DNA from 2 places in the Natronincola ferrireducens genome. Region 2 is predicted to be linked to the other one. Evidence: a T-box and tRNA genes for the amino acid it is inferred to sense, from the RefSeq annotation. Region 2 holds a T-box; the other holds one or more tRNA genes.
The links. The T-box of region 2 lies ahead of pheS (phenylalanine--tRNA ligase subunit alpha). A T-box ahead of a tRNA ligase gene usually reads a tRNA of that ligase, here a tRNA-Phe.
Positions count from the first base shown of each region.

Region 1: it has a tRNA-Phe gene. The T-box ahead of pheS (phenylalanine--tRNA ligase subunit alpha) is inferred to sense a tRNA for this amino acid. The anticodon was not compared.

Region 1 is NZ_FNFP01000002.1:526,652-543,202, forward strand. It holds gene spoIIAA (anti-sigma F factor antagonist) at 1-295, opposite strand, end outside; gene pflB (formate C-acetyltransferase) at 517-2,748, shown strand; gene pflA (pyruvate formate-lyase-activating protein) at 2,896-3,648, shown strand; gene BLS22_RS08150 (MogA/MoaB family molybdenum cofactor biosynthesis protein) at 3,852-4,352, shown strand; gene moaC (cyclic pyranopterin monophosphate synthase MoaC) at 4,373-4,852, opposite strand; gene thiI (tRNA uracil 4-sulfurtransferase ThiI) at 4,878-6,053, opposite strand; gene BLS22_RS08165 (cysteine desulfurase family protein) at 6,061-7,218, opposite strand; gene BLS22_RS08170 (lactate utilization protein) at 7,591-8,202, opposite strand; gene BLS22_RS08175 (asparaginase) at 8,923-9,915, shown strand; gene BLS22_RS08180 (sigma-54 interaction domain-containing protein) at 10,320-11,804, shown strand; gene BLS22_RS08185 (ATP-dependent helicase) at 11,932-13,863, opposite strand; tRNA gene BLS22_RS08190 (tRNA-Phe) at 14,019-14,094, opposite strand; tRNA gene BLS22_RS08195 (tRNA-Ile) at 14,099-14,175, opposite strand; tRNA gene BLS22_RS08200 (tRNA-Pro) at 14,191-14,267, opposite strand; tRNA gene BLS22_RS08205 (tRNA-Trp) at 14,272-14,347, opposite strand; tRNA gene BLS22_RS08210 (tRNA-Ile) at 14,388-14,464, opposite strand; tRNA gene BLS22_RS08215 (tRNA-Pro) at 14,498-14,574, opposite strand; tRNA gene BLS22_RS08220 (tRNA-Ser) at 14,579-14,670, opposite strand; tRNA gene BLS22_RS08225 (tRNA-Ser) at 14,694-14,782, opposite strand; tRNA gene BLS22_RS08230 (tRNA-Lys) at 14,788-14,863, opposite strand; tRNA gene BLS22_RS08235 (tRNA-Gly) at 14,881-14,954, opposite strand; tRNA gene BLS22_RS08240 (tRNA-Leu) at 14,962-15,050, opposite strand; tRNA gene BLS22_RS08245 (tRNA-Asn) at 15,059-15,133, opposite strand; gene BLS22_RS08250 (hypothetical protein) at 15,539-16,282, shown strand.
Region 2 is NZ_FNFP01000003.1:251,521-264,940, forward strand. It holds gene thrS (threonine--tRNA ligase) at 1-858, shown strand, start outside; gene ftsH (ATP-dependent zinc metalloprotease FtsH) at 916-2,364, opposite strand; gene infC (translation initiation factor IF-3) at 2,905-3,363, shown strand; gene rpmI (50S ribosomal protein L35) at 3,384-3,575, shown strand; gene rplT (50S ribosomal protein L20) at 3,604-3,963, shown strand; gene BLS22_RS09485 (TrkH family potassium uptake protein) at 4,140-5,489, shown strand; gene BLS22_RS09490 (potassium channel family protein) at 5,502-6,146, shown strand; gene BLS22_RS09495 (TrmH family RNA methyltransferase) at 6,227-7,030, shown strand; gene BLS22_RS15635 (YqzL family protein) at 7,146-7,238, shown strand; T-box leader at 7,249-7,470, shown strand; gene pheS (phenylalanine--tRNA ligase subunit alpha) at 7,539-8,558, shown strand; gene pheT (phenylalanine--tRNA ligase subunit beta) at 8,737-11,130, shown strand; gene zapA (cell division protein ZapA) at 11,397-11,966, shown strand; gene BLS22_RS09520 (U32 family peptidase) at 12,073-13,420, shown strand, end outside.

The sequences.
Region 1 (16,551 bases), on a different contig from region 2:
CAATAATACGATACAAACCAGCCAAGCTAAATATTTTATCTATTTTTTCAGATACTTCCACTACTGCTACCTTTCCCCCAAGCTTATTGATATTTTTGTATCGACCAATAATAACCCCTATGCCTGAGCTATCCATAAATTTTAGCTCCTTTAAATCAAAAATTAAATTCTTTGAGCGTTTATTTATAATCATTTCATCTAGCTCTGTTCTTATTTGTTGTGCAACATGGTGGTCCAACTCTCCTTTTAGCTTTACAATTAGAGTGTTTTCTATAATTTCATAGTATAATTGCAAAATACTTCCCTCCCTATGGCTTTATAAATACTAGTTCGAGACATACTTAAACAACTCCTTCAGTGAAAAATAACTACTTTTGTAGATTTTTGAAATTTTATGTTGAAATAACTTTACAAAAGAAAATATGATCTTGTTTATTAAAAATACTGTATACAATATACTGTATCATGTGTTATAATTTAATTAACATTATATTTCTTAAAAAAGGAGTGGGGATTATGAATAATACTTATAAATTTAAAACTGCTAAGTGGACTGAAGGGATAGATGTAAGGAGCTTTATACAGGCCAACTATTCTCCCTATTATGGTAATCATGATTTTTTAGTAGAACCTACTGATGAAACTAAGAAGCTTTGGGATGAAGTGCTAAGACTCATGGAGCTAGAACGAAAAAACAATGGTACCCTTGATATAGATACTGATACGATTTCCACTATTATATCCCATCAACCAGGTTATATTGACAAAGATAGAGAAAAAATCGTTGGGCTGCAAACCGATATGCCTCTTAAAAGAGCTGTTATGCCCTATGGTGGCATTCGGATGGTGGAGAGCGCGTGTAAAGCCTATGGTTACGAACTAAATCAACAAATAAAAGATATCTTCCGTAATTACAGGAAAACCCATAATGATGGTGTTTTTGATGCTTATACTGAAGAAATGTTGGCTGCTAGAAAAGCCGGTATTATAACAGGTCTGCCAGATGCCTATGGTCGAGGTAGAATTATAGGAGATTATAGGAGGGTTGCCCTTTATGGTGTTGATAGATTGATAGAGGATAAGGTGCAACAGAAAAAATCATTAGAACTTGATTCTATAGATGAAGCTGCAATCCGATTAAGAGAAGAAATACAGGAGCAAATTAAAGCATTACAAGAATTAAAGGACATGGCTAAATCCTACGGATTTGATATATCCAATGGAGCTGCTAATGCCTTTGAAGCAGTTCAATGGCTATACTTTGCATATTTAGCTGCTGTAAAAGAGCAAAATGGTGCAGCTATGAGCTTAGGTAGAGTTTCAACCTTCTTAGATATTTATATCGAAAGAGATATTGCTGAGGGTAGATTAACCGAAGAGGAAGCCCAAGAGTTAGTTGATCATTTCGTTATGAAGCTAAGAATGGTAAGGTTTTTAAGAACACCAGATTATAATGAACTCTTTAGCGGTGATCCTACTTGGATTACAGAATGTATAGGAGGTATGGGTTTAGATGGAAGACCTCTTGTTACAAAAACTTCCTTTAGAATCCTTCATACTCTATATAATTTAGGTGCTGCACCAGAGCCTAACTTAACCGTTCTATGGTCAGACCAGCTTCCAGAAAACTTTAAAAATTACTGTTCAAAGGTATCCATCGACACTAGCTCCCTACAATATGAAAGTGATGATTTAATGCGTCCCTATTGGGGAGATGATTATGGTATTGCCTGCTGTGTATCAGCTATGCCCATTGGAAAGCAAATGCAATTCTTTGGAGCCAGATGCAACTTAGCTAAAGCTTTACTTTATGCTATTAACGGTGGTAGAGACGAGATGACAGGTCTTCAAATAGGGCCTAAATTTGAATCCATCACTTCTGAATATTTAGATTATGATGAGGTAATGGATAAATTTAATACATTTATTGATTGGATTGCCAAGCTCTATGTAAATACCTTAAACGTAATTCATTATATGCATGATAAATACGCCTATGAGAAAATACAAATGGCTCTCCATGATCGTGATGTGATTAGAACAATGGCTTGCGGCATTGCAGGTTTATCTGTGTGCACAGACGCCTTAAGTGCTATTAAATATAGTAAAGTAAAGACTGTTAGAAATGAGGCTGGCCTTGTAGTTGATTATGAAATCCAAGGGGATTTCCCTAAGTACGGCAATAATGAGGATGTAGTGGATAAGATAGCCGTAACCCTTGTAAAACGGTTTATGGATGCCATCAGAAAAAACAAAACCTATAGAAATGCCATCCCAACCCAATCAGTATTAACCATAACCTCTAACGTTGTATATGGTAAGAAAACCGGGAGTACACCAGATGGAAGACAAAAAGGCGAACCCTTTGCTCCAGGTGCTAATCCTATGCATGGTAGGGATACAAAGGGAGCCTTAGCATCTTTGGCATCTGTTGCTAAACTCCCCTACGAAGATGCTCAAGACGGTATTTCCTACACCTTTTCTGTTGTGCCAAAGGCCTTAGGAAAAACATTAGAGGATAGAGTGAAGATTTTGACCTCTTTACTTGACGGTTATTTTTCTCAAGGAGGACACCATATTAATATTAACGTATTTGATAGAGAAACGTTAATTGATGCTATGGAGCATCCAGAAAAGTATCCTCAACTAACTATTCGTGTTTCTGGGTATGCTGTTAACTTTATTAAATTAACTAAAGAACAACAAATGGACGTTATTGATAGAACCTTCCATGGAACTATCCACTAAAAAATCATCTTTGTTGTAGTGTTAATATCTCCCCTTCTACAGGAAAAGGAGAACAAGTGCTATAGGAAATAACTTAAACTTTGATTCAGAGGGATTAAAACCTCCCTCTGAATTAAATCTCATTATATTTTAAGGTAGGTGTCATCTATGTCTATAAAGGGTCGAATTCATTCTGTTGAAACCTTTGGTACCGTTGATGGACCAGGTATTCGCTATATTGTTTTTTTTCAAGGTTGTCCTTTAAAGTGTAAATTTTGTCATAATAGGGATACGTGGAATTTACAAGGAGGCAAAGAAACAACTGTTGAAGCTGTAGTAGAAGATATTAAAAAATATATTCCTTTTATGAATGCCTCTGGGGGTGGTGTTACCATCAGTGGCGGTGAGCCTACCCTACAAATGGAGTTTTTGTTGAGCTTACTGAAGGAGTTAAAGAAATATGACATTCATGTTGCTTTAGATACTTCGGGTTTTATAAAGCTTCAACCGGAATTAGAGGAAATATTAAAGTATATTGACCTAGTTCTTTTAGATATAAAGCATATGTCTCCAAAAAAACATAAAGATTTGACCGGGGTTGCTAATGATCGTATCTTATCTTTTGCAAAATATATCGATGCTAAAGGAATAGATATTTGGATCAGACATGTTGTTATCCCTACTTTGACCAATGGAATAGAGGATATTGAACTAATGGCACAGTTTATTCTTTCTCTAAATTCAGTAAAAAAGGTGGAACTTCTACCTTATCACTCTATGGGAAAATTCAAATGGAAAACTATTGAAGGTTTTTATCCTTTAGAAAACATTCCAGACGCTACAGAGGGTGACCTTTTAAAAGCAAAGCATTCATTTGCTCAATACGGGTTGAATATTTCATCAGAATCTAAACTTGCATAGTAAAACAGAAATCCTTTAGTGTTTTAAATCATTGCTAAAAAATGATTTATAAACGTTAAAGGATTTTTTATGACAATGGGACAGGGATTTCTAGATAAGAATTCTTTTGTAATTGTATCACCTTTACATTCTGTTATATTATCAGCTATACTAGTAATATAACAAAACACTGTAATTTACTAAACTAAAGGAGGTTTTACATAATGGAATTTACTATTGGTGTAGTTACCGCCAGTGACAAGGGCTCCATTGGCCAGCGACAGGATACAAGTGGTCCTTTAATCGCTGAAATTTTACAGGATTTAGGAGGGATTTTAAAGGAATATGTAATTGTTCCTGACGAAAGACAAAAAATTGCTGATACCCTTCAATATATGTGTGATGTTACAAAGCTAGATGTTATTTTTACTACTGGAGGTACGGGCTTTTCTCCTAGAGATGTTACACCTGAAGCAACTCTTGATGTTATCGAAAGACTGGTTCCAGGTATCCCTGAAGCTATCCGGATGAAAAGCCTTTCTATCACTCCTAAGGCTATGTTATCCCGTGGTGTAGCTGGTATTCGAAAACAAACCCTCATTATTAATTTGCCTGGTAGCCCTAAAGGGGTTCGAGAAAGCTTAGAGGTAATCTTACCAGCTCTTTCCCATGGTATTGGTATATTAAAAGGTATTGAAGGAGAGTGTGGTAATCATAAAAAATAAGCACAAAAGTGTGCTTATTTTTATTCCTCTCTTATAAAATCTCCAGATTTTCCACCTGTTTTCTTTACTAATTTTACTTCTGTTATTTTCATGGCCCTGTCAACTGCTTTGCACATATCATAAATAGTTAGAGCTGCTACTGAAACCGCCGTCAAAGCTTCAATTTCAACTCCCGTCTTACCCGTTGTTCGAACAGTGGCTTTAATATCTATTTTACTGTTTTCTTCATCGATGTTAAAATGGATATCTGCTCCAGTTAAGGTTATATTATGGCACATGGGAATAAGGGCACTAGTATTTTTGGCTGCCATAATACCAGCTACTTGAGAGACTGCTAAAACATCTCCTTTACTAATGGTTTGATCTATTATTTTCCTTAAGGTTTCTGGCATCATATAAATACTTCCACTAGCTACCGCTTCCCGCTTTGTGTTTAATTTATTCCCTACCTCCACCATTTTTGCTCGTCCTTCTTCATTAAAGTGAGTAAACCTATTCATTATTTTTTCCTCCCCTTTAAGTTATTTAATCCTCTACTTGAATAATTTCTTCTTCCATATTTTCAATGGCTTCGTCGATTAGTTCTTCTACATTAAGTAATCCTTCAGAATGTAAAATTCTTTCTAATCTAGGTTGCGTAATCGGATGCTTTGGTAAAAAAACTGTACAACAGTCTTCAAAAGGAAGTATAGAGGTTTCATAGGTGCCAATTTTTTTGGCTAAATCCATAATATCTACTTTATCCATAGCAATTAAAGGCCTAAATACTGGCATTTCTACTGCTGCATTTGTTACATGTAAGCTTTTCACCGTTTGACTAGCCACCTGTCCGATGCTTTCACCTGTTACTAATGCATCACAACCTGATTGTTGGGCTATTTTTTCAGCAATCTTCATCATGAAACGTCTTGATAAAATAGTCATTTCTTCTTCAGGACACTTTTCATTGATTTCCTTTTGGATGGGTAATAGATTTATAGACCGTAATTTAAAATTTCCACAATATGAAGCAATAAGCTTTGCCAAATCCACTACTTTTTCTTTGGCTCTCTCGCTTGTAAAAGGATAACTATGAAAATGAATAGCTTCGATTTCCACACCACGCTTCCCTACAAGCCATCCAGCTACGGGACTATCAATTCCACCTGAAAGCAATAACAGTGCCTTCCCATTGGTTCCTAAAGGCAGACCTCCAAAACCCTCTATTTTTTTGCTAAAGACAAAGCCCCAATTTCTTACCTCTATATGAATGCTAACATCTGGGTTATGTACATCTACTGCCAATTGGTCAACATTACTTAGAATAAATCCTCCTATTTCTCTACTAAGTTCTGGGGACTTCATAGGAAAGTTTTTATCTCCTCTTTTGCTCTCCACTTTAAAGGTTTTTATATCTCCGTCTTCCATTCTTAGCTTCATTTCTTCTAGGGCTACCCTTTTCATTATATCCATATCCATGGGAAATCTTTTAGCAGGACTTATTGAAACAACACCAAAAACCCTCTTTACCCTGTCAATAATTTCATTTTCATTATACTCTTCTACATCAACATAAATTCTACTGTGTTCCTTATAGACCTTCAAATTTCCCAAATCTTTTAGGGCTTGTCGAATATGCTTTACAAGTTTGTCTTCAAAAAATCTTTTGTTTAATCCTTTTAGTATGATTTCTCCATACCGGATAATAATTACCTTATCCAATGATTTCTCACCTCTTAATAATTTTCCTTAAACTAGTTAAGTGTTTTTTTATTTTGTCTACTGCATAAGCTATTTCTTCTTCTGTATTGGTGTAGCTTAAACTAATTCTTATAGCACTATCTATATAAGCTTCCTTCATGCCCATAGCCTCTAGAACATGACTATAGCCTCTTTTCTTAGCTGAACAGGCAGATCCTGAAGATACATATATACCATCTCCCTCTAAGCTATGGAGCATAATTTCACTTCTAATCCCCAGTAAGGAAACATTGATAATATGAGGAGCATATTCCTCATTTTCTTTACTGGTAATAGAAATATCCTCTAGCTCTTGTTCCATTAACTTTAGCAGATAACTTTTAACATGCTTTATTTTATGTATATTTTTTTCTTGGTTTTCTATCATCAACTCTACAGCTTTACCTAATCCTAGTATACCAGGAACATTTTCAGTTCCACTTCTTAATGAAGCCTCTTGTCCCCCACCAATTAAGAAGGGTTTTATCTTTACATTGTTTTTTATGTAGAGGGCTCCAATCCCCTTAGGTCCATGAAATTTATGTCCACTTATGGAGAAACTATCCACAGATAAATCTCTGAGGGCAAATTTAATTTTTCCAAAGGACTGTACACCATCAACATGGAATAAAGCTTTGGGATTCTTTTTCTTTATGATTTTGCCCACTTCATTAATAGGTTGTATACTGCCAATTTCATTATTCACATGCATAATACTGACTAAAACTGTATCTGAAGAAATCACCCTTTCTATTTCTTCAAGAGAAATGAAACCATTTTCATCCACATCTAAGTACGTTACCCTATATCCTTCGTCTTCTAATTCATTGTAAAGTGCTAAAACAGATTTGTGTTCTATCTTTGATGTAATAAGATGATTGCCATTTCTTTTATTAGCCTTGATTAACCCTCTGATGGCTAAGTTGTTAGCCTCTGTTCCTCCTGAAGTGAAAATCACTTCCTTTTCGCTACACCCTAAAGCTTTTGCTACCGATTTTCTAGCTTTTTTTATTTCTCTTTCTATTTCTACACCTTTTCTATGTAAAGAAGATGGGTTCCCATACATCTCTTTAAGAGATTTTAACATAGCCTCTACCACCTCATCTGCAGGCTTAGTAGTGGCAGCATTGTCTAAATAAATTTCCATAATTCAACACCCTCACTATTTTATGCTTTGGTGTATTGCTAGGACCCCTGTTTTTGGTGAATAAACTAAACGACTGCCTCCAAATCATAGCTTTGGGCCTTCTCCTTATTTAATCCAGAGATCAAGCACTACATCCTCAAAGTAAACTCCACTACAATTCAGTGGGATCAAAATTTACTCCGAATTAGGTTTCATTTTATTACAGCTACTATAATATATAAATAATATTTATTTGTAAAGTTTAACTCCACTAATGTTAGTGTTTCCTAATCTATTTGAGGCATACACCACCATTTAGGAAAGGAAAAGATTATCTTAAACTATCATGAAACCTACTATCCTTTATATAACAAATGAATACTGTGACAGCTTTTAGTATCCTAAGGATTCTCCAATAATATATACCTTTAAATCTACAGCCATAGGCTTATGATTGATAATTACTGTTACATTACACATTCTTTCTTCACTTAAACAATCATTACAGCTTCCTGTAATACTACAGGGAGTTTTCAAACCTAATCGTTTGGCATTGGGAGGACAGGCTTCTTTCTTTATTCTATCCATAGCACTAACTAAATCATGGCATATTTTGTTAACTCCACATAGGACAATTACTTTTTTAGGACCATAATACATACCACTGACTCTATTTCCCATACCATCTATATTCACTAACTCTCCATTTTCCGTTAAAGCATTGGTACTAGTTAAATAAACATCTGCATTGGCTGCTTGTCTTCTGGTTTCATCTCTTTCTTCTGGTTCTACAAGCCAATGCCAATATACATTTTTGTCTTTATTGGCTAAGGTTTCATGAAGCTTCATTTCCATAATTGTCATAGAACCACCGATACCTATATTTTTAAAATTTTTGGTTTCTCTAAGTATTTCTTTCTCAGCTTCTTCTCTAGTGCTAAAATACTTAGCAGGAATTTTTCTCTTCTCCAAATTATTTATTACTATTTTTATACGTTCATTCATTTCCATCCCACCTTTTTTTATTTTATCCTTTGGTGTACTTGTACTGCTAAGACTTCCTCTCCTTATAGATAAACAAACTAAGCGACTAACATAAAATTAAAGTTTTTGATTATCTCCTTATGAATTAAGTCTCATTTTATATCTTTCTATATTATATACTATATCGATAGTTCATCCAAATACTTAAGAAATTTATTTAAACAAAAAGTAATTCCTAAATATTTTTCGATGATTTTCGACAAAACGTTGCGTGTTTTGTCGAAATTTGTTATAATCTATATGTGGTTATCCCCCTGATAACCTCGTAAATATAATCTCTATTCCCAATACCCCTTTTAAACAAACTATATTTTTATTTCATCCGGGTTTTTTTACCCGGACTTTTTTTATGTATAGGCCATGTTAAAGATAGATGTTGATATTGTATAAATAAAACTATGACAACATATTGAGGGATTGTCGCTCTCAGCATAGCAAAGAATCTTAGATTGTTCGGTTCCCCTCAGGATGACAGAATTTAAAAATTCATAGAATGTGAAAATCAACAGTAGCGTTTAACAGAGTCTATGTATAAGAAATAATAAATCTTACCACAATCTAAATAGAAGTTCTCTATTTTCCTGTATTTTCACAACCTAAGTTTATATCTATTTCTTTGAAATGAATAAATTAATTTGTTAATATATAGTTAAGTATATCATTTTTATTAGGAGGTTATTTATGAGTAAACCAAAAGTTGCTATTATTTTTACTGGTGGCACTATTTCAATGTCTGTAGATCCCAGAGTTGGTGCAGCAATTCCTTCCCTCTCTAATGAAGAAATCATGTCTCTAGTAACCAACATAGACAAATTTGCTGAAATTGAAGCTATTAATTTTTCAAAGCTACCAGGTCCCCATATTGATCCTACTATGATGATGGAACTACAAAGCCTTGTTGTTAAAACAATACATAGACCAGATATAGCCGGTGTTATTATTACCCACGGAACTGATACCCTTGAAGAAACTGCTTATTTATTAGATTTAACAATCAAATGTTCCAAACCTATTGTAGTTGCTGGTGCAATGCGAAACAGTTCCGAACTTGGTTATGATGGACCAAGTAATTTAGCAGCAGCAGTGTGTACTGCTATCTCCCCCCATGCAATGAATAAAGGTGTTTTAGTTGTAATGAATAATGGAGTTAATGCAGCCAGCGAAGTTACCAAAACAAACACATTAAGCTTAGATACTTTTAAATCCTTAGAGTTTGGTGCCCTCGGCATAGTGGATAACGATAAAGTTATTTTTCATAGAGAGATAATTGATAGACAACATATCCCTGCCAAATCTATTGAGTTAAATGTAGATTTAATTAAGTGCGTTGCGGGTATGGACTCTCGATTACTAAAATACTGTATCGATTCAGGGGCTAAAGGTATCGTCATCGAAGCCCTAGGAAGAGGTAATGTCCCACCTAAAATGATAGAGGGTATAAAGTATGCTATAAATCATAATGTTGCTGTTATGATGGTTTCTAGATGTCCTACAGGTCGTGTTTTAGATACCTATGGTTATGACGGTGGTGGACGACAACTAAGGAATTTAGGAGTTATTTTAGGAGGGGATTTGCCAGGCCAAAAAGCCCGAATTAAGTTAATGTTAGCCTTAAGTATAACTACTGATTTAACTGCTCTAAAGGAAATCATTGAGTATAGTCAGTATCAATAGCTTTATTTCCCTGATATCTAGTCACTGCTATTTAAAATACTTTATTAACCTATGTGTTAATAAAGTATTTCTTATTTTATTAACATAAAAGAAGGATTTTTTTGAAATTTATAGAAAATTTAAACATATTTGTTTTATATGCTATCGCCGTTTAGCAAACCAACATCTTTTATTAACAAAGGGAGGCGTATATTATTAAACATATAGAACCATTATTAGATTTATTACCTATAGGTATTATAATCTTTAATGCTCAGGGAGAACTCTATTATTCAAACAAAAAGGCTCTAAAGCTTCAACATGACTTTTTAGAAATTAGTAATAGTACTATACTATCGGTTATTCTTAAGTCCATCGATTTAAATGTTTTTGAAGTAATTTCTTTGGAGCCTGAAAAAAAATTTATGGGAAATGTTTTTATTCTAGAAAAAAACAAAAATAATCCTATCTATGGCGGTTTTTTATACCATTGTGATGAAATTCATGGGATTATCCCTAGTAATCATTTTGAAGATTTTGATTCCATATTGGATTCTATTCAAGATGCTATTACTATTGATGATAAGCACGGTAATACATTATGGGCAAACAAAGCCTGTGAACAGCTATACGAAATACAAAGAGAGGAATTAATAGGAAAAAATGTTGAAGTATTAGAAAAAATGGGTATCTTTTCTCATTCTGTAGTTAAAGAAGTCCTTAAAAAGAAAGAACAGATTTCTATCCTTCATAGTAATAAAAAGGGTAAAAAGATACTAATTACTGGTAATCCTATTTTAGATCAAGAGGGTAATATTTATAAAATTATTAGTACTTCCAGGGACATTACAGAGCTTATTGTTTTAAAAAATGAATTAGAGGATATCCAAAATCAATTAGAAGAGCTACGGGAAAAACAACAAATTGTGATAAATAATTTTATTATAGAAAGCCAAATAATGAAGGATATATTACAATTGGCCAAAAGATTAGCACAAGTAGACTCTACTGTACTAATTACTGGAGAATCTGGCGTAGGAAAGGGAGAAATCGCTAAATTTATTCATGAATCAGGTTCTCGAAAGGATCATTCTCTCATCAAAGTTAATTGCGGTGCTATTCCAGAATTATTGTTGGAATCAGAGCTATTTGGATATGAATATGGTGCCTTTACTGGTTCTAAAAAACAAGGAAAAAAAGGTTTATTTGAATTAGCCCATAGGGGTACAATCTTTTTAGATGAGATTGGGGAATTGCCTTTAAGTCTTCAAGTCAAAATATTGCAGGTCATCCAAGATAAAGAAATACAACGGGTTGGTGGATTAACATCGATTCCAATTGATGCACGAATTATAGCTGCTACTAATAAGGATTTGCAAAGCATGGTAAACGAAAAAAAGTTTAGAGAGGATCTTTTTTATCGTTTAAATGTTGTTCCTATACATATACCCTCCCTCAGGGAAAGACCTGAGGATATTTTTCCATTAATAAGACATTTTTTACGGAAATATAATAAAAAATTTAATATGTCAAAACGATTAGACTCTAGTACTGTAGCTATTTTAATGAAGTATACATGGCCTGGAAATGTTAGGGAATTAGAAAATATTATTGAACGAGTAATTATTACTACACAACAGGATAATATATCCCCCCAAAACTTACCTAATTATATTATAAATGAAAGTGAGAATTCATCTGATATTAAAATTTCCTCTGCAACAAAAAATCTTAAAGATACTATTGAAGAAATAGAAAAGCAAATTATTCACAAAGCAGTGACAAAATATAAAACCACTAGAGAAGTTGCTAAAGTCCTAGGCGTTAGTCAACCTACTATCGTTAGAAAAATGAATAAGTATAAGATTGCTGAAGTTATTCTACAGGATTATGATACATCTTCTAGTTAATAGTAAATCATACTTAATATGGACTTATGGATTATTAGCTTCCTATCAATCCATAAGTCCATATTAACAGCCTCTTTAGACATTATACTTTATAACCGTTTATTGAATTTTATATCATGTTAATCTCTTACATTCTCTCATTTAAGTGTTTAATAATAATCTTATGGAATTTTTTATACTTTGTTATTCTAGGACAATTTTTTTTCATCTCTTCTACAAATCTTGATGGCTGAAGCTTTTTATCTTTTTTATACAAAGGAGAGCTAATATACAATAATTCCTTAGCCCTTGTCATCCCAACATAAAACAATCGTCTTTCTTCTTCAATAAGATGATTATCTTCAAGGCTTTTGGTATGGGGAATAACATCCTCTAAAACAGATACAATGATTACAGCTCTAAACTCTAATCCTTTGGCTCCATGCATCGTCAACAGTTGAACTTTATTTTGATTTGTTTTATCATCCTCTTTTACTTTAAAAGTGTTTTTAAAGTCTATCACATGTTGAAGGAATTGTTGGGGGTTAGAACGTTTTTTTGTTATGTCTTCTAGTTCATCTAATATTTCAAATAGCTTAGCCCCTCCAATACTTTTATCCCTACAATAGTCTTCTATATATTGGTCATAGCCTACTACCTCTCGTATATAACTAAAAGCCTCGTAGGTGCTAAACCCTCTTATCCGTTTTAAGTCCAACTCTAAATTCTCAAGATACTTCTTTTGATAAGTCTTTAGATCTCCTTTCAATTTTAAAGATGTAATTAAATCTTTATGATGATCCATGACTTGTGACAGAGCTTTTCTAGTTATGTATCTTGTTGGTTTATTGATAATACGTCTTACAGCCTCTTTATCTACTGTGTTATGGGCAGCAATCAGGTAGCTAATTATATCCTTTGCTACCCAATGATCGTATAGATTATATACATGATCTCTAGTAATATACGGAATATTATGGTCCAATAAGGTATCAATTATTGAAGTTGCTGTTATATTGGTTCTATAGATAATAGCAATTTCTTCATAGTTGTATCCCATCTTAATTAGTTGATGAATAATATCGGTAACCCTTTCATTTTCTTCCTCTTTATCTTTAGGGGTAATATAATTTATATCCACTCCCGGTTCTAGCATGGGAAGGATATTCTTTTTTACACGATAGATGTTGTTTTCTATTAAGCTGTTGGCGGTATCGATAATCTTTTCTTGTGAACGATAGTTTCTATTTAGTATGACTTTTTTAGTGTCGGGGTATATCTTGTCAAAATCTAATATAAATCGAGGTTTAGCGCCTCTGAAACTATATATGGATTGGTCATCATCTCCCACCACAAATAGGTTATTGCTTGGCTTAGTAAGAAGCTGAATAATTGCAAATTGAATACTATTTATATCTTGAAACTCATCTATCAAGATATAGGTAAAGGATTTTCTTAGTTTTTGTAGGATTGCAGGGTTATTGTATAACAATGAATAGCATTCTGTTAGCATATCGTCAAAATCAATTTTTTTACAGTCTTTTTTATAATTTTCATAGGCTGTAAGTACTCTTTGAAAATCCTTTAGGCCAATAGATTGAGGTTGAAATTCATTGTCCTCTAGGAGTTGATTTTTATACAGGGATATATCTAATAATACATCTTTTACAAATTCTTCATCCTCATAATTGTCTAATTGTAAAGTTTTTATTATATTCTTACCAACTAGATATCGTTCTCCCTCATTTAATACATTTTCTAACCTATAAGGATAATAGCTTTTTATAATTCTAAAAAAAATCGAATGAAAGGTCCCAAAATTCACATTACCATCCTTTTTAGGGATAGTTGTTATCATCTGCTGAAATCTCATCTTCATTTCTTCTGCAGCAGCTTTAGTAAAGGTAATCACTAGAATATTATTTGGATTTACCTTATGATGCTGAATTAAGTGGACAATTCTATAGGCAATAACCGTTGTTTTTCCTGATCCAGGACCGGCATAAACCATACAGGGGCCTTCGTAGTGTTGTACTGCTTCTATTTGCTCTTCATTCAATTTATTAAATATACTATCCATAACTCACCTCTTTACTAGCAATATATATAGGTATTATATCAAATTCCCTATTAAAGCTATAGATATAATACCTATATAATATATCTAACTCCATTCTATTTAAATATATCTACAAAAATTTAAAAACTAGTACATGTGTACTAGTTTTATGGAATTGGTGCCCAGAGGCGGAATCGAACCACCGACACGGGGATTTTCAGTCCCCTGCTCTACCGACTGAGCTATCTGGGCAAATTGGTGGGCTCAAGTGGACTCGAACCACCGACCTCACGCTTATCAGGCGTGCGCTCTAACCAGCTGAGCTATGAGCCCTTATGAATTTTTAAATGGTCCGGGTGGAGAGATTCGAACTCCCGACCCCATGGTCCCAAACCATGTGCGCTACCAAACTGCGCTACACCCGGATGATGGCAGGGGCGACAGGATTTGAACCCACGACATTCGGTTTTGGAGACCGACGTTCTACCAACTGAACTACACCCCTATTCAGTTTATTTTATCATGGTGGAATCTAAGATGAAATATGGTGGGCCTTCAGGGACTCGAACCCCGGACCTGCCGGTTATGAGCCGGACGCTCTGACCAACTGAGCTAAAGGCCCTTATTTATAAAATAAGGTGTTTATTAAGTTAAATGGTCCGGGTGGAGAGATTCGAACTCCCGACCCCATGGTCCCAAACCATGTGCGCTACCAAACTGCGCTACACCCGGATGATGGCGGAGAAGGCGGGATTCGAACCCGCGCGCCGCTTACACGACCTAACGGTTTAGCAAACCGTCCTCTTCAGCCTACTTGAGTACTTCTCCTAATAGCATAAAAATTAATTTTATGGCGGAGAGGGTGGGATTCGAACCCACGGCCCCTTTCGGAGTCACTGGTTTTCAAGACCAGCTCCTTAAACCGCTCGGACACCTCTCCATAAGTGGTGACCCATCCGCGACTCGAACGCGGGACACCCTGATTAAAAGTCAGGTGCTCTACCGACTGAGCTAATGGGTCTTATATTATTAAATTAGTGGAGCGGGTGAAGGGAATCGAACCCTCGCGGTCAGCTTGGAAGGCTGAAGTTCTACCACTGAACTACACCCGCATACATATGGTGCCGAAGACCGGAATCGAACCGGTACGATCTTGAAGGACCGCAGGATTTTAAGTCCTGTGCGTCTGCCAGTTCCGCCACTTCGGCACTGTTGCTGGCTCCAGAGAGAGGACTCGAACCTCCAACCTACCGGTTAACAGCCGGGTGCTCCACCATTGAGCTACTCTGGAAGGTTAATTTAAGCGATAAGCATATTATAATAATAATTGTGCTATGTTGTCAAGTAGGATTTTAAAATAAATTATTGCCAGCTATTTTAACCCTTCACAACTGTTACACTTAATTTAACGACATATTCTATTATACACTTTTAAATAAATTTGTCAACATATACAAGCCTATTTTTTATATATAATTTTATGTAATTTTTTACATATTATACTTTTAGTGTATATTTATTGATGCTTAAATATTTTCTTTATATTATGCATCATTTTTACAATTGTATATGCCTATTATTTACTCTTATATTATTGTGGCTATATGAAGAAAACTATATTTGAAAAGACTTTTATTGATAAAGCTTAATTGTAATTGTACTTAATTGGAGATTAAATAAAGGATGGTGACATATAATGAGTACCTCTGTAAATCCTGGACTTAAATTTGTTACAAAGGCTTTCCAGTTTGAAAAACAATTTGCAGCTAACAACTATTTTGGCGAAGATAAAGATAATCTCTTTAAATATAGGGAAGGTAGTATACCTATTATTGTTTCAGCACCCCATGCTGTAAAGCAAATAAGAAGTTTTAAAGTAAAAAAGCCTGATATTTTCACAGGAAGTATAGCTCTATTATTAGGGGATATTACTAATTGTCATGTGATTTATCGTACCTTCACTGGGGGAGGTGATTCTAATAACGATATAAACTGTCCATATAAAAATTTTCTTTTGAAAAAAATTAAAGAGCATTCTCTTGCTTGTTTAATAGATCTCCATGGTTTAGATAAAAAAAGAAATCTCACAGTTGACGTAGGCACCCTTAATGGCTTATCTATTGGTAAAGAAATTGAAAGTATTATTGTTAATAGCTTTAAAAGCCAAAATATCATGAATGTACGATTTAACCATTATTTTAACGCAGATAAAGCTGGAACAGTAGTAAAAACTATATGGGATGATATAGGAATTCCTTCTTTCCAATTAGAGATTAACGGACTATATAGAGATGTTAGTAAGGAAGAAAATTGGGATCGATTTTCTAGAATAGTAAAAAGTCTACATTTAATGATTTTTAAAATATATCAAATGATGGTATTAGATAAAAATCTAAATACTATAAGGTCTTCGCCCCAAGTAGCTGCTAGAAAGCACTAGGAGTTCAGTATAGATACAATATCAGCTATGAGTTTGTAACTCATAGCTGATATTGTATCTAAAAAAATTCCCTGTTTAGATAGTAAAGACATATTTTTACCTAAGATATTTTTATGCTTATATTTATCTAACAGCATTGATGAATTTCACTTGAAAATCTAAATCTTTTTGTACGATAAGGTTGAAACAACCGTAATCCTGAGATAGTTTAAACAGATTGTGCAATGGCATCTTTAAAATGAGGCGTTGAACTGTTTTGAGACTTGGTA
Region 2 (13,420 bases):
CCTATAAGAATGGGAGAGCTTGGATTAGTACATCGCCATGAATTATCTGGAGCCCTCCATGGATTAATGAGGGTAAGATGCTTTACTCAGGACGATGCCCATATCTTTATGCTACCCGAACAAATTAAAGACGAAATTATAGGGGTTATTGATTTTGTAGATTATTTCTATAACATTTTTGGATTTAAGTATCATATAGAATTGTCTACTAGACCAGAAAACTCTATGGGAACCGATGAAGAATGGGAATTAGCTATTAGTTCCTTAAAGAAAGCTTTAGATGAAAAAGGATTAACTTATAAAATTAATGAAGGAGATGGTGCCTTCTACGGTCCTAAAATAGATTTTCATTTAGAAGATTGTATAGGAAGAACATGGCAATGTGGTACTATTCAATTAGATTTTCAAATGCCCCAAAGATTTGATATCCATTATGTAGGAACAGATGGTGAAAAACATCGACCTATTATGATTCATAGGGTTATCTTTGGTAGTATTGAAAGGTTTATCGGTATTCTCATTGAGCATTATGCTGGTAAATTCCCAACATGGTTAGCTCCAGTTCAGGTAAAAATCCTACCTATTACCGATAGTCATCGTGAATATGCTCTAAATCTTAGGGATAAAATGGCTGAGGAGGGTATTAGAGTAGAAGTAGATAATAGAAATGAAAAAATCGGCTTTAAAATCCGAGAAGCCCAGCTTTCTAGAGTGCCTTATATGCTAGTTATAGGGGATAAGGAAGTAGAAACAGAATCTGTAGCAGTAAGATCTAGAGATAAGGGTGAGCTTGGGGTAGTAAAATCCAATGACTTTATTCAAGATATTTTAAAAGAAATAGTAAGTAAATCCATATAAGATATAAAATAAAGAAATGGGGAGATAAGTTCTCCCCATTTCTATTGTAGTCTGTTTTTATACTGCTTCCAATGTCTCATCTTTTCTTTTAAAGTCTCCTAAGAGGGCAGTTAATTCATCACCATTCAATGTTTCACGCTCCATCAATGTTGAAGCTATTTTTTCTAATTCCTCCTGATAGACCTTTAATTGCTGCTTTGTATGATCATAGCACTCGTCAATAATTTTATTCATTTCTTTATTAATTTGTTTGCCCAAAACCTGCATCATGGTGGGGTTATTAGACATATAGCCTAAGTCACTCATACCATACTCACATACCATTTGCATAGCTATCTCTGTTACCTTTTTTAGGTCATCCTTTGCACCGGTGGAAAGGTGACCAAAAATCAATTCTTCAGCAGCTCTGCCTCCTAACATAACCATAATTTTATTGCAGAGCTCTTCCTTCGTCATAATGTATCGGTCATCCTGAGGCATATGAAGAACATAGCCTAAAGCCTGTCCTCTAGGGATAATTGATACCTTTTGTACCACATCGGTATTTAAAATCTTGCCAATTAAGGCATGGCCAGCCTCGTGATAAGATACAATTTGCTTTTCTTTTAAAAGGACTGTAGGGTTTTTAACCTGTAATCCTGCAATAACCCTTTCTATAGCCTGCTCAAAATGCTTTATGGAAATAATAGTTTGGTTTTCCCTAACAGCAATGATGGCTGCCTCATTGGCAATATTGGATAGATGGGCACCACTCATACCATGGGTTTTTTTAGCTAAATCATCAATCTTTACATCTGAAGCCAAGGGTTTATTTTTTGTATGAACCTTCAATATCTCTTCTCGTGCTCTAACATTGGGGTTACCAATATACATATGGCGATCAAAACGCCCTGGGCGAAGTAGGGCTTCATCCAGCAAATCCATTCGATTAGTAGCTCCAATAACAACAACAGTTTGATCAGTATTGAAGCCGTCTAATTCTACCAATAGCTGGTTAAGGGTTTGATCCTTTTCATTGTTACTATCCATATGTCTTTTAGCACCGATAGCATCAATTTCATCAATAAAGATAACACTGGGGGCTTCTTTTTTTGCCTTTTCAAATAAGGTACGAACTCTTTTTGCTCCAACACCTACATATTTTTCTACAAACTCTGAGCCACTGGCAGTAAAAAAAGATGATTTTGTTTCTCCTGCAACAGCTGAGGCTAGTAAAGTTTTACCAGTGCCAGGGGGTCCATGAAATAAAATTCCTTTAGGAATTTTTGCACCCATTTTTTTGTATTTCTCTGATTGATTAATGAAGTCAATAACTTCGATTAACTCTTCCTTTACTTCATCCAAGCCTGCTACATCCTCAAAAGTTACTTTAGGCTTTGTAAAAAACTCATTATCTTTTTGGTCACTTTCTTTTTTGTCATTGTTTATAGTTGCATGAGCATATTGAAAGGGTTTATCTAATTTAATATAATAGACAAACAAGAAACCTGTAATTCCAATAAGCATTAAACGATTTTTACTGCTAAAACCATGATTTATTTCATCTCCTGAAAACAATGAAAAACTTGAGATAATAGTTAAACCAAGAAAAATCAAGAAAAATGTAAGTATTATTTTTTTCTTCTTCACTGAATCACCACCTTATACTGTCTTTAAATTTAGCATACCCAAAACCATCATTAAAAATGATAGAGATGTAGCATAAAAATCAAGGAAAATAATTGTATTTTTTCAATGAATCGACATATAGTAAAAATAAAAAATAAAAATAGACAATAAAAAAACTTGACAGATTATTAAATGATTGATATTATGATATAGAAAACAAAGCAGAAGGTACCGCTTCTCACCTTACAACAGAGGTTGTTAAGGTTAATAACTAACGGAATCCAAATAAACTAGAGATTGTTATGTTATTGTAATAGAAGCGGATAGTAAAATACTATTCGTTTTTTTGTTGTAAATTATTATGGGAGGTGTCAAGTTATTAGAGATATTAATGAACTTCAGATCAATGAAGAAATTAGGGATAAGGAAGTTAGACTAATTGATTCCAATAGTGAACAATTAGGTATTATGACGGCTAAGGATGCACAAAAGCTAGCTAACAGTAAGAACTTAGATTTAGTTAAAATTGCACCACAGGCTAAGCCCCCGGTTTGTAGAATTATGGACTATGGAAAGTACAAATACGAGCTGGCCAAAAAGGAAAAAGAAGCCAAAAAGAATCAAAAGGTTATTACGATTAAAGAAATTAGACTTAGTCCCAATATTGAAAAGCATGATATTGAGGTAAAGGCAAATCAAGCTATTAAGTTCTTAAAAAATGGCGATAAAGTGAAGGTAACTTTACGTTTTAGAGGAAGAGAACTTAGTAATATAAGTATAGGTAAGAAAGTAATTGATGAGTTTAAAAATTTGCTAAGTGAAATTAGTCAAGTTGAAAAAGAAGCAAAACTAGAAGGGAAACAAATGATTATGGTTTTGACTCCCAAGAATTTATAGATTAGAAGGAGGAAACAACAATGCCAAAAATGAAAAGTCATAGAGGTGCTTCAAAAAGATTTAAAAAGACAAAAACAGGTAAAATTAAGCGAATGAAGGCTTTCAAAAGCCATATCTTAACTAAAAAATCTGCTAAGAGAAAAAGAAACCTACGTAAAGCTACACTGGTATTTAAAGGTGAAGCCAAGACATTAGCACAAATTTTAGCATAGTAGATATCGTAAAGGGAGGTAGTAAATAATGGCTAGAGTAAAAAAGGCGGTTAATGCCAAAAAGAAACATAAAAAAATATTGAAGCTTGCAAAAGGTTTTAGAGGAGCAAGAAGTAAATTATTTAGACCAGCAAATCAGTTTGTAATGAAGGCTTTAAAGCATGCTTATGTTGGTAGAAAGCTAAGAAAAAGAGATTTTAGAAAGCTATGGATTACAAGAATAAATGCTGCTGCTAGAGCAAATGGATTATCTTACTCAAGATTTATGAATGGATTAAAAACAGCGGGCATTCAAATGAACAGAAAAGTATTAGCTGAAATGGCGATTTATGATAAAGAAGGTTTTGCTCAATTAGTAAATGTAGCTAAAGAAAAATTAAATGCTTAAGAACTTAAGAGTCCTTGTATGAGGACTCTTTAAATGATTTTATACAAGTATATTTTTTGATTGCTATATTTATAATAGCTAAGTAGAAATAAAGTTTAACTGGAATTATTAGGATAAAACGACTATAATATAGACAAATATACATAATTCTTGTAAATATTAGGCGGTGTTATACAATGAAGAGCAAAATAGGCAGTATTCACCTAGATCCGACCCAGATTTTAGTGATGGGATTTGCATCGGTAATTATGATAGGAGCTATACTATTGAATACACCCATTGCTTCTGAAGTGGGAGAACGGGTGGGGTTTATCAATGCTTTATTTACTGCCACATCTGCTGTATGTGTTACGGGGTTAGCAGTAGTAGATACAGGAACCTATTGGAGTACCTTTGGAAAAACTGTCATTTTAATATTGATACAAATTGGTGGTCTAGGTTTCATGACAATGGCTACAATGGTTTTTGTTCTTCTAGGCAAAAAGATTTCTCTAAGGGAGAGGTTGATTATCCAGGAAGCCCTTAATCAATACTCTTTGGCAGGTATTGTTAGATTTACGAAATACATTATTATGGGTACTTTTATTATAGAAGGTATTGGTGCTTTATTTTTATCCTTTCGTTTTGTTCCGGAATATGGATGGATTCAAGGGATAGCCTATTCAATATTTCATGCTATTTCTGCCTTCTGCAACGCAGGATTTGACTTGATTGGAGAAGGACGAGGGCTTACACCCTATGTGACAGATCCTATTGTGAACTTTAGTATAGGGTCATTGGTTATTATTGGAGGAATAGGCTTTTCTGTTTTAGTAGATTTAACGAATCAAAAAAGTTTAAAACGATTGTCACTGCATACGAAAATGGTGTTATTTGTAACTGTATTGTTACTGGCATTAGGGTTTGGACTATTTTTATTGTTAGAGTGGAACAATCCTGAAACCCTAGGGAATCTAAACTTTGGAGGAAAATTGCTGGCAGGATTTTTTCAATCTATGACCACCAGAACAGCTGGCTTCAATACAATAGTATTAGATGAAATGACCAATGCATCCAAAATGCTTACAATTATACTGATGTATATAGGAGGTTCTCCTGCATCCACAGCAGGGGGTATTAAAACTGCAACCTTAGGGGTGATTCTATTCTCGGTTGTCTCTGTCATAAGGGGTAAAGAAGACACAGAAGTATTTAATAGAAGGATTTCTAGAGATATTGTTAATCGGTCTATTACGGTGGCGGTCATAGGATTAACCTTGATTACCGTTATTACTATGATCTTGATGATAACAGAAGCAGGATTTACTTTTGAAGAAATATTGTTTGAAACTACTTCTGCCTTTGGAACGGTAGGCTTATCTCTAGGTATTACGTCACAATTAAGTAATATGGGACGATTAGTTATTATATTTATGATGTTTGCCGGGAGAGTAGGTCCCTTAACCATTGCCTATGCATTGGCAAGACAACAAAGAAAAAATAGAGGAATAATAAAATACCCAGAAGGGAAAATATTGGTAGGTTAGGAAGGTGGAAAAATGAAACAATATGTAATCATTGGCTGTGGACGATTTGGTAGAAGTGTTGCAGAAAATCTTTATAAATTAGGAAATGATGTATTGGCCATAGATGAAAACGAGGAAACAGTGCAAAGTATATCTGATAAAGTGACCCATGCTGTTGAAGCGGATGCAACTGATGAAAATGCCCTCCGTTCCTTAGGTATAAGAAATTTTGATGTGGCGGTTATCACGATAGGATCTGATATACAGTCTTCAATTATGGCTACTTTAATTGTAAAGGATTTAGGTGTAAAATACGTGGTGGCCAAGGCTCAAAGTGAAATTCATGCCAAGGTATTATACAAAATTGGTGCCGATAGAGTTGTTTTCCCTGAAAGAGATATGGGGATGAGGGTTGCCCACAATCTTATTTCCACCAATATATTAGATTACATCGAGTTGGCTCCAGAATATAGTATTATGGAGATAACGGCCTTGGAGGAATGGCATGAAAAAACCTTACTAGATTTGAACATTCGTTCAAAATACGGCATTAATATTATGGCAATCAAACATGGTAACCATATTAATGTGTCTCCCACAGCCTATGACAATATCCATAAGGGTGATGTTTTGGTAGTAATTGGCCATAATAATGATTTAAAAAGACTACAAAAATAAAATGAGACTGTTGAAAAATTATATAAGCTTAAAGCTTTTTCAACAACCTGAAAAATAAATACAAAATTAGGTGAGATTTAATGGAACGGGATAAAATTACTAGTCAACAAAATAAGATAATTAAGCATGTAAAGGGATTACAGGCTAAAAAGAATAGAAGGCTTCATAAACAATTTGTAATAGAAGGTATTCGGGTACTGGAGGAATGTCTTCTACACCAAATTCCCATACATTATGTGTTTTATACAGAGGACTTGGTAAAACTACAGGGTGGAGGGGCGTTGCTTGAAAAGGTAAAGAAAGATTACAGATCCTATGAAATAACTAGAGAGTTATTACTTAAAATATCAGACACTGAAAATCCCCAGGGAATCATAGCTGTTGTTTCTATGCCAGAAAATAACTTGCAATCCATAAAAATTTCAGAAGATGCTTTTTTTGTTATATTGGATAGAGTCCAAGACCCTGGAAATATGGGTACTATTCTTCGGACAGCTGAGGCTGCAGGAGCAGATGGAATCATCTTAACAAAGGGTTGTGTAGACCCCTATAACAGTAAAACGATTAGAGCTACAATGGGAGCTTTATTGCATATTCCAGTTATTGAAACAAATAGTAATGAGGAATGGATTAACATATTAAAAGATAATAGTGTGAAATTGATAGCCAGTGATTTAGACACCCCAAAAACCTACTTAGATGTGGATTATAAAAATAAGATTGCTATCATTATTGGCAATGAAGCCAACGGTATTGATGAGACTTTACTGGAAAAGGCAGATGAACTTGTAAAAATACCTATTCTAGGGAAAATAGAGTCCTTAAATGCATCAGTAGCTGCTGCTATTTTAATCTATAAGGTGGTAGAAGCAAAGGGGCTCTAGAAATTGATAGAGATTTCAAAAAATGATCTACATTTCACCTATTTACCCTTGTTTCCACACAAAACCTATGCTATAATAAATCTACAATAAATGGCTTAGGGAAGGGTGTGGTTCGTTGAAGACAGCAGATACCTTTTGGAGAATATTTGAACTAACTGGCTCCATAAAAGCCTATATGATGTATAAAAAACTTAGGATGAATCAATAAATATATAATAAAATTAGCTAAGATGGAGTAAAGTATGCTATACAATATTTACAAGAGAGAAGCTGCCGCAGGCTGAAAGCACTTCGAAACCTATAGCAGAAGTTCCCTCCAGAGCTATAGAGCTGAAGGAAAACAGTAGGCTTTATCGGCAAGACACCGTTAATGTCTTTTAGAGAGGTATCCAAAAGGATACTACTAGGGTGGTACCGCGGAGCAAACCTTCGTCCCTTTTTGTGGGATGAAGGTTTTTATTTTTTTGCATACTACAATAATAAATAATAATTAGGAAGGAGTATTATGATGGAAAATAAGCTTAAAGGACTGCAGGAAACTGCTAAAAATGAAATTGCTGCTGCAAATTCAATGGAGGCCTTAGAAAAAGCTAGGGTAAAATATTTAGGAAAAAAAGGTGAATTAACAGAAGTACTTAGGGGGATGGGAAGCTTATCTCCAGAAGAAAGACCTAAAATAGGAAAAGTAGCTAATGAAGTAAGGGAAACGATAGAAGCTTTACTAGAAGAAGCTAAAAGTCTTTTAAAGACAAAAGATTTAGAAAGACAATTGGCAGCCGAAGCAATTGATATTACTATGCCGGGTAAAGAGATTAAACTGGGCAAGAAGCATCCCTTAACCCAGGGACTGGATGAGTTGAAAAATATTTTCATTGGTATGGGCTTCAAGATTGCAGAAGGCCCAGAGGTAGAAACTGTTTATTATAACTTTGATGCGTTAAATGCACCAGCCAATCATCCCTCAAGGGATATGACAGATACCTTCTATATCAATGAAGATGTTATTTTAAGAACCCAGACATCTCCTGTACAAGTAAGGGTTATGGAAAAAATTAAACCACCTATTCGAATTATTTCTCCAGGAAGGTGTTTCAGAAATGATACCCCAGATGCTACCCACTCCCCTATGTTTCATCAACTGGAGGGCTTAGTAATAGACAAGGGAATCACATTAGGAGATTTAAAGGGAACTTTAGAGGTATTTGCTAAAGCATTTCTTGGAAGTCATACAGAAATTAAATTTAGACCCCATTATTTTCCCTTTACAGAGCCCAGTGCTGAGGTGGATGCCTCCTGCTTTAAATGTGGTGGGGATGGATGTGGATTTTGTAAGGGCAGTGGTTGGATTGAACTATTAGGTGCTGGGATGGTACACCCAAATGTTCTTAGAAATTGTGGGATAGATCCAGAAATATATAGTGGATTTGCCTTTGGGATGGGGATTGACCGTTTGACTATGTTGAAATACGGTATAGATGATATTCGATTGTTCTTTGAAAATGATATGAGATTTTTAAATCAATTTTAATAAAGGCTATGTTAAAGATAGATGTTCATATTGTATAAATAAAACTATGGCAAGATATTGAGGGATTGTCACTCTGAGCTGACAGAAGTCAAGAATTCATAGAATGTGAAAATCAACAATAGCGTTTAACAGAGATTTAATAAAAAATAGCATAGAAGAAAGAAGGAGGATTTTACTTATGTTGGTACCCATAGAATGGCTAAAACAGTATGTTAATATAAATATGGAAACAAAAGAACTTTGTGATAGAATGACGATGTCTGGTTCAAAGGTGGAAGAAGTTAAAAAAATAGGTATTGGTATTAAAGGGGTTGTAATTGGTGTGATCGAGGAAATTGCCCCCCATCCCAATGCTGATAAGCTAGTTGTTACGAAAGTAAATGTTGGCAATGAAAAACTACAAATTGTAACAGGAGCCACCAATATAACTGTAGGAGATTATGTGCCTGTAGCTTTAAATGGCGCTAACCTTCCTGGAGGTGTAAAAATAAAGAGGGGTAAGCTTAGAGGAGAGGCTTCTGAAGGAATGCTTATTTCTCAAGATGAACTAGGAATATCTAAATCTGTAATACCTGAAGATATGAAGGATGGTATTTGGATATTAGATCAGCAATATCCCTTAGGAGAAAATTTTGTAAAGGCTATTAACCTGGAAGATGAAATAATAGAGTTTGAAATAACCTCCAATAGACCAGATTGCTTAAGTATGATTGGTATAGCTAGAGAAGTGGCTGCCACCATTGGTTCAACATTAAGATATCCTGAAGTTAATGTGTCGGAAGTCCAAGAAGAGGCATCAGCAAAAGCTAAGGTTATTATAGAAGACACTGAGGGTTGTCAGAGATATGTTGCTAGAGTGATAGAAGATGTTGTTATAAAACCATCTCCCCAATGGATGCAGAAAAGGTTAGCAAAAGCAGGAATAAGACCTATTAATAATATTGTAGATATAACAAATTATGTTATGCTGGAATATGGTCAACCTCTCCATGCCTTTGATATGGACTATGTTGATAACAATACAATTGTTGTAAAAAAAGCCACTAATGATGAAACTTTTAAAACCTTAGATGGTATTGAAAGAAAATTAAAGGATTCTATGACCATGATATGTGATACAAACAAAACTTTAGCAATTGCTGGGGTAATGGGTGGTGAAGAATCAGAGATTACAAATGATACAAAAAATATTTTATTAGAATCAGCTTATTTTAATCCAGAAGCAACACGATTAACATCAAAACAGCTGGGTCTGAGAACAGAGGCTTCTGCACGATTTGAAAAGGGTCAGGACCCTAACATTGCAAGATTAGCTGCTGATAGGGCTTGCCAATTGATAGAAGAATTAGGGGCAGGAAAGATTTTAAGAGGGGCTGTAGATGTTTATCCAGTGGGAAAAAAGGCTATTGAAAGAAATATTCGACCTCAACGAATTAATGATCTATTAGGCACTGAGCTTACCAATGAAGAAATGATAAATATTTTGAAAACCTTAGAAATAACAGCAGAGGATAAAGGGAATACATTAGTAGTGACAGTTCCTACTTATCGTATTGACCTAGATCAAGAAGCAGATTTTGTAGAAGAAATAGGACGAATATTTGGGTATGACCGCATCCCTGCAACGATGGCAAAGGGTAGTATTGTTGCTGGAAGAAAAACAAATGGTCAAATTATCGAAGATATTACAAAAGAAGCATTAAATGCTATGGGACTAAATGAAGTATTAACCTATTCCTTTATTAGCCCTAAAAGTGCTGATAAAATTAGATTAGGGGAGAATAGTATTAAGCGAAACTTCATCACACTGTTAAACCCTCTTGGAGATGAGACAAGTGTTATGAGAACTAGCTTACTCCCAAATTTGCTGGAGGTTATGGCAAGGAACTTTAATAGAAAGGTAGAAGGATTTAGAGGATTTGAATTAGGAAGAATTTTTATTTCTAAACCAGATGGTTCCAAAAAATTACCTCATGAGTTATTAAATGTAGTAATTGGTATGTATGGGGAAGAAGATTTCTTTACCTTAAAGGGTGTAGTAGAGGGTTTGTTAGAAAGACTAGGAATCAAAGGCCATAGCTATCAAGTAGAAAAACATCATCCGACCTTCCATCCAGGTAGATGTGGAAACATAATTTACGGTGAACAGATGATTGGAATTTTGGGAGAAATTCATCCAGAGGTTATGGAAAACTATGGAATAAACAAAAAGTGTTATTGTGCTGAATTAGATTTTGAATTACTTTTACAATTAACTAGATTGGATACTATGTATGAACCACTACCTAAATACCCTGCTATTACTAGAGATTTTGCTGTAGTAGTGAAGGAAGATACCTTGGTACAGGAGATAGAAGATATTATCCTGAAAAATGGTGGAGAAATGTTAGAAAGCTATAAACTCTTTGATGTTTATCAAGGAAACCAAGTGGCTGAAGGCTATAAGAGTGTAGCTTATACATTAACCTATAGACATAAGAACCGAACCTTGAAGGATGAAGAAGTAAATACAGTACATGAGAAGATTTTAGTAAACATCAAAGAAATCCTAGGGGGAACCTTAAGAGATTAATAGAAAATGCAAACTATGGAGTCATAATATTCCATAGTTTGTCTTTTTTAATCAATAGCCATTATAAAATTTATGGAATTTTGTAGAATTTATAAATTCAATTATTTGTTTCAACATAGACGTTCTTTGAAAGGTAAATCTTTTTAAAACACTGTTTTATAATAAAAAATATATTTTTCTTATAATTTCTTGAAGGATATTGTTCTTTTATACAGAAATCATATATAATACTTAATTGCATAAGTCCAGTAAGGGGTTGATTTACTATGGAGAAAAAGAATAAGGTTACAGTTAAAATAAATGGACAAGATTATCCTATTGCAGGGGCAGAGCCTAAGGATTATTTATTAAAGGTTGGAAGCTTTGTTGATGAACAAATGGATGAAGTAGCAAAGCACAATAACAAATTAAGCACATCTATGATTGCGGTATTAACCTCCATTAATATAGCAGATCAGTTTTTGAAGCTACAAGCCCATGTTGATACAGTAAAAAGAGAGCACACTGACCCCTTAAACGAATTAGAAGAATTAAAAGACCAATATACTTTTGTTGCAAGGGAGTTAGAAGAAAAAAAGGAAGGTCTACAGTTTTTACAAAATCAAGTAGAAGAGTTGATTAGCTACAAAGAAAGGCTAGAGGCAGAAAGAATAGACCTTGAAGAAAAATTAATAAGTAAAGAAGAAGACTTGTCTAAAGCTGAGACAATTATCAATGACCTTCAAAATAAGCTCTTTGAAAACCAAATCAAGCTGGTTCAACTGCGGAAGGATTTAGAGGAATATGTAAACACTACAGAGGTTACTTCCAAAATAAAAAGCCACAAGCATAAGTAAGAAAATGAAATTTTTTTAAAAGTAGTGATATAATAATATTGCTACTTTTTATTTTGCAAAAGATATTTATTTTTATAAACATAAATAGGAAAGGTTGTTATGATTTATGAAGAAAGTAGAATTGTTGGCACCTGCAGGCTCCTATGAGGCTTTTGTGGCAGCGGTGCAAAATGGGGCAGATGCAGTTTATTTGGGGGGAAGGGTTTTTAGTGCTAGGGCCTATGCTTCAAACTTTGATATTCCTGCTTTAGAGGAAGCGATAGAATATGCCCATATTCGAGGCGTGAAGGTTTATGTTACTATCAATACACTGATCAAGGATACGGAGATGAAAGAACTATTACAATATGTATCTAGCTTATATCAAATCGGGGTAGATGCTGTTATTGTACAGGATTTAGGTGTAGTAAAAATCCTAAGGGATTATTTTCCACACCTAGAAATCCATTGTAGCACCCAAATGACGCTACACAATAGTTTGGGTATCCAACTACTATACGAGATGGGGGTAAAACGAGTAGTTTTAGCTAGGGAGCTGTCTTTAGGAGATATACAAAGAATTCATAGGAACTCTCCCGTGGAATTGGAGGTATTTATCCATGGTGCCCTATGCTATAGTTATTCAGGGCAATGTCTTATGAGTAGTTTTATAGGAGGTCGTAGTGGCAATCGGGGACGATGTGCACAACCCTGTAGAAAACCCTATGAGATTTTGTCATTAGATAAAAACAACAGTAGAGGATCAGCCCTATATTATTTAAGTATGAGGGATTTAAATACTTTAGGGAAGGTTGGAGAAATAATCGAAAGTGGTGTTACATCTTTTAAGATAGAAGGAAGAATGAAAAAACCTCAATATGTGGTATCTATTGTAAATGCTTACAGAAGGGCAATAGATGCTTATCTACTTTATAAAGAAAAGTTAAAGGATAAAGAAATAGAAAAACAGATAACTCAGGTGTTTAATCGTAAATTTACTGAGGGATATATCTTAAATCCTTTTAAAAAAGAAAAATTGAATATAGACAAGCCAAATAATAGGGGCTTATTTCTGGGGAAGGTAGAGGAATATGATAGTAGAAAAATGAGGATGCGACTGAAACTGGCTGAGGACATTAGGCAGGGAGATGGTATTGAGATTTGGGGTGATATAAGAGATAGAACTGGAGGGATTATCAATAAGCTGTTTTTATACAATAAGCTAACCCATGAAGCAAAGGCAGGGGAAGTAGTAGAAATTCAGCTGGAGGGTAATATCAAAAAAGGTGATGAGGTATATAAAACATTAGATCTACAGCTAATGAAGACTTTAGAAAAATCCTACAATAAAAATGTAGAAAATAGAAAAGTAAAACTCTATGGACAAGTAAAGCTATATTATGGCATGCCATTAAAGCTCTATATTTGGGATGAAGAGGGGAATAATATCTATAAGGAAAGTCTAGAACCCGTAG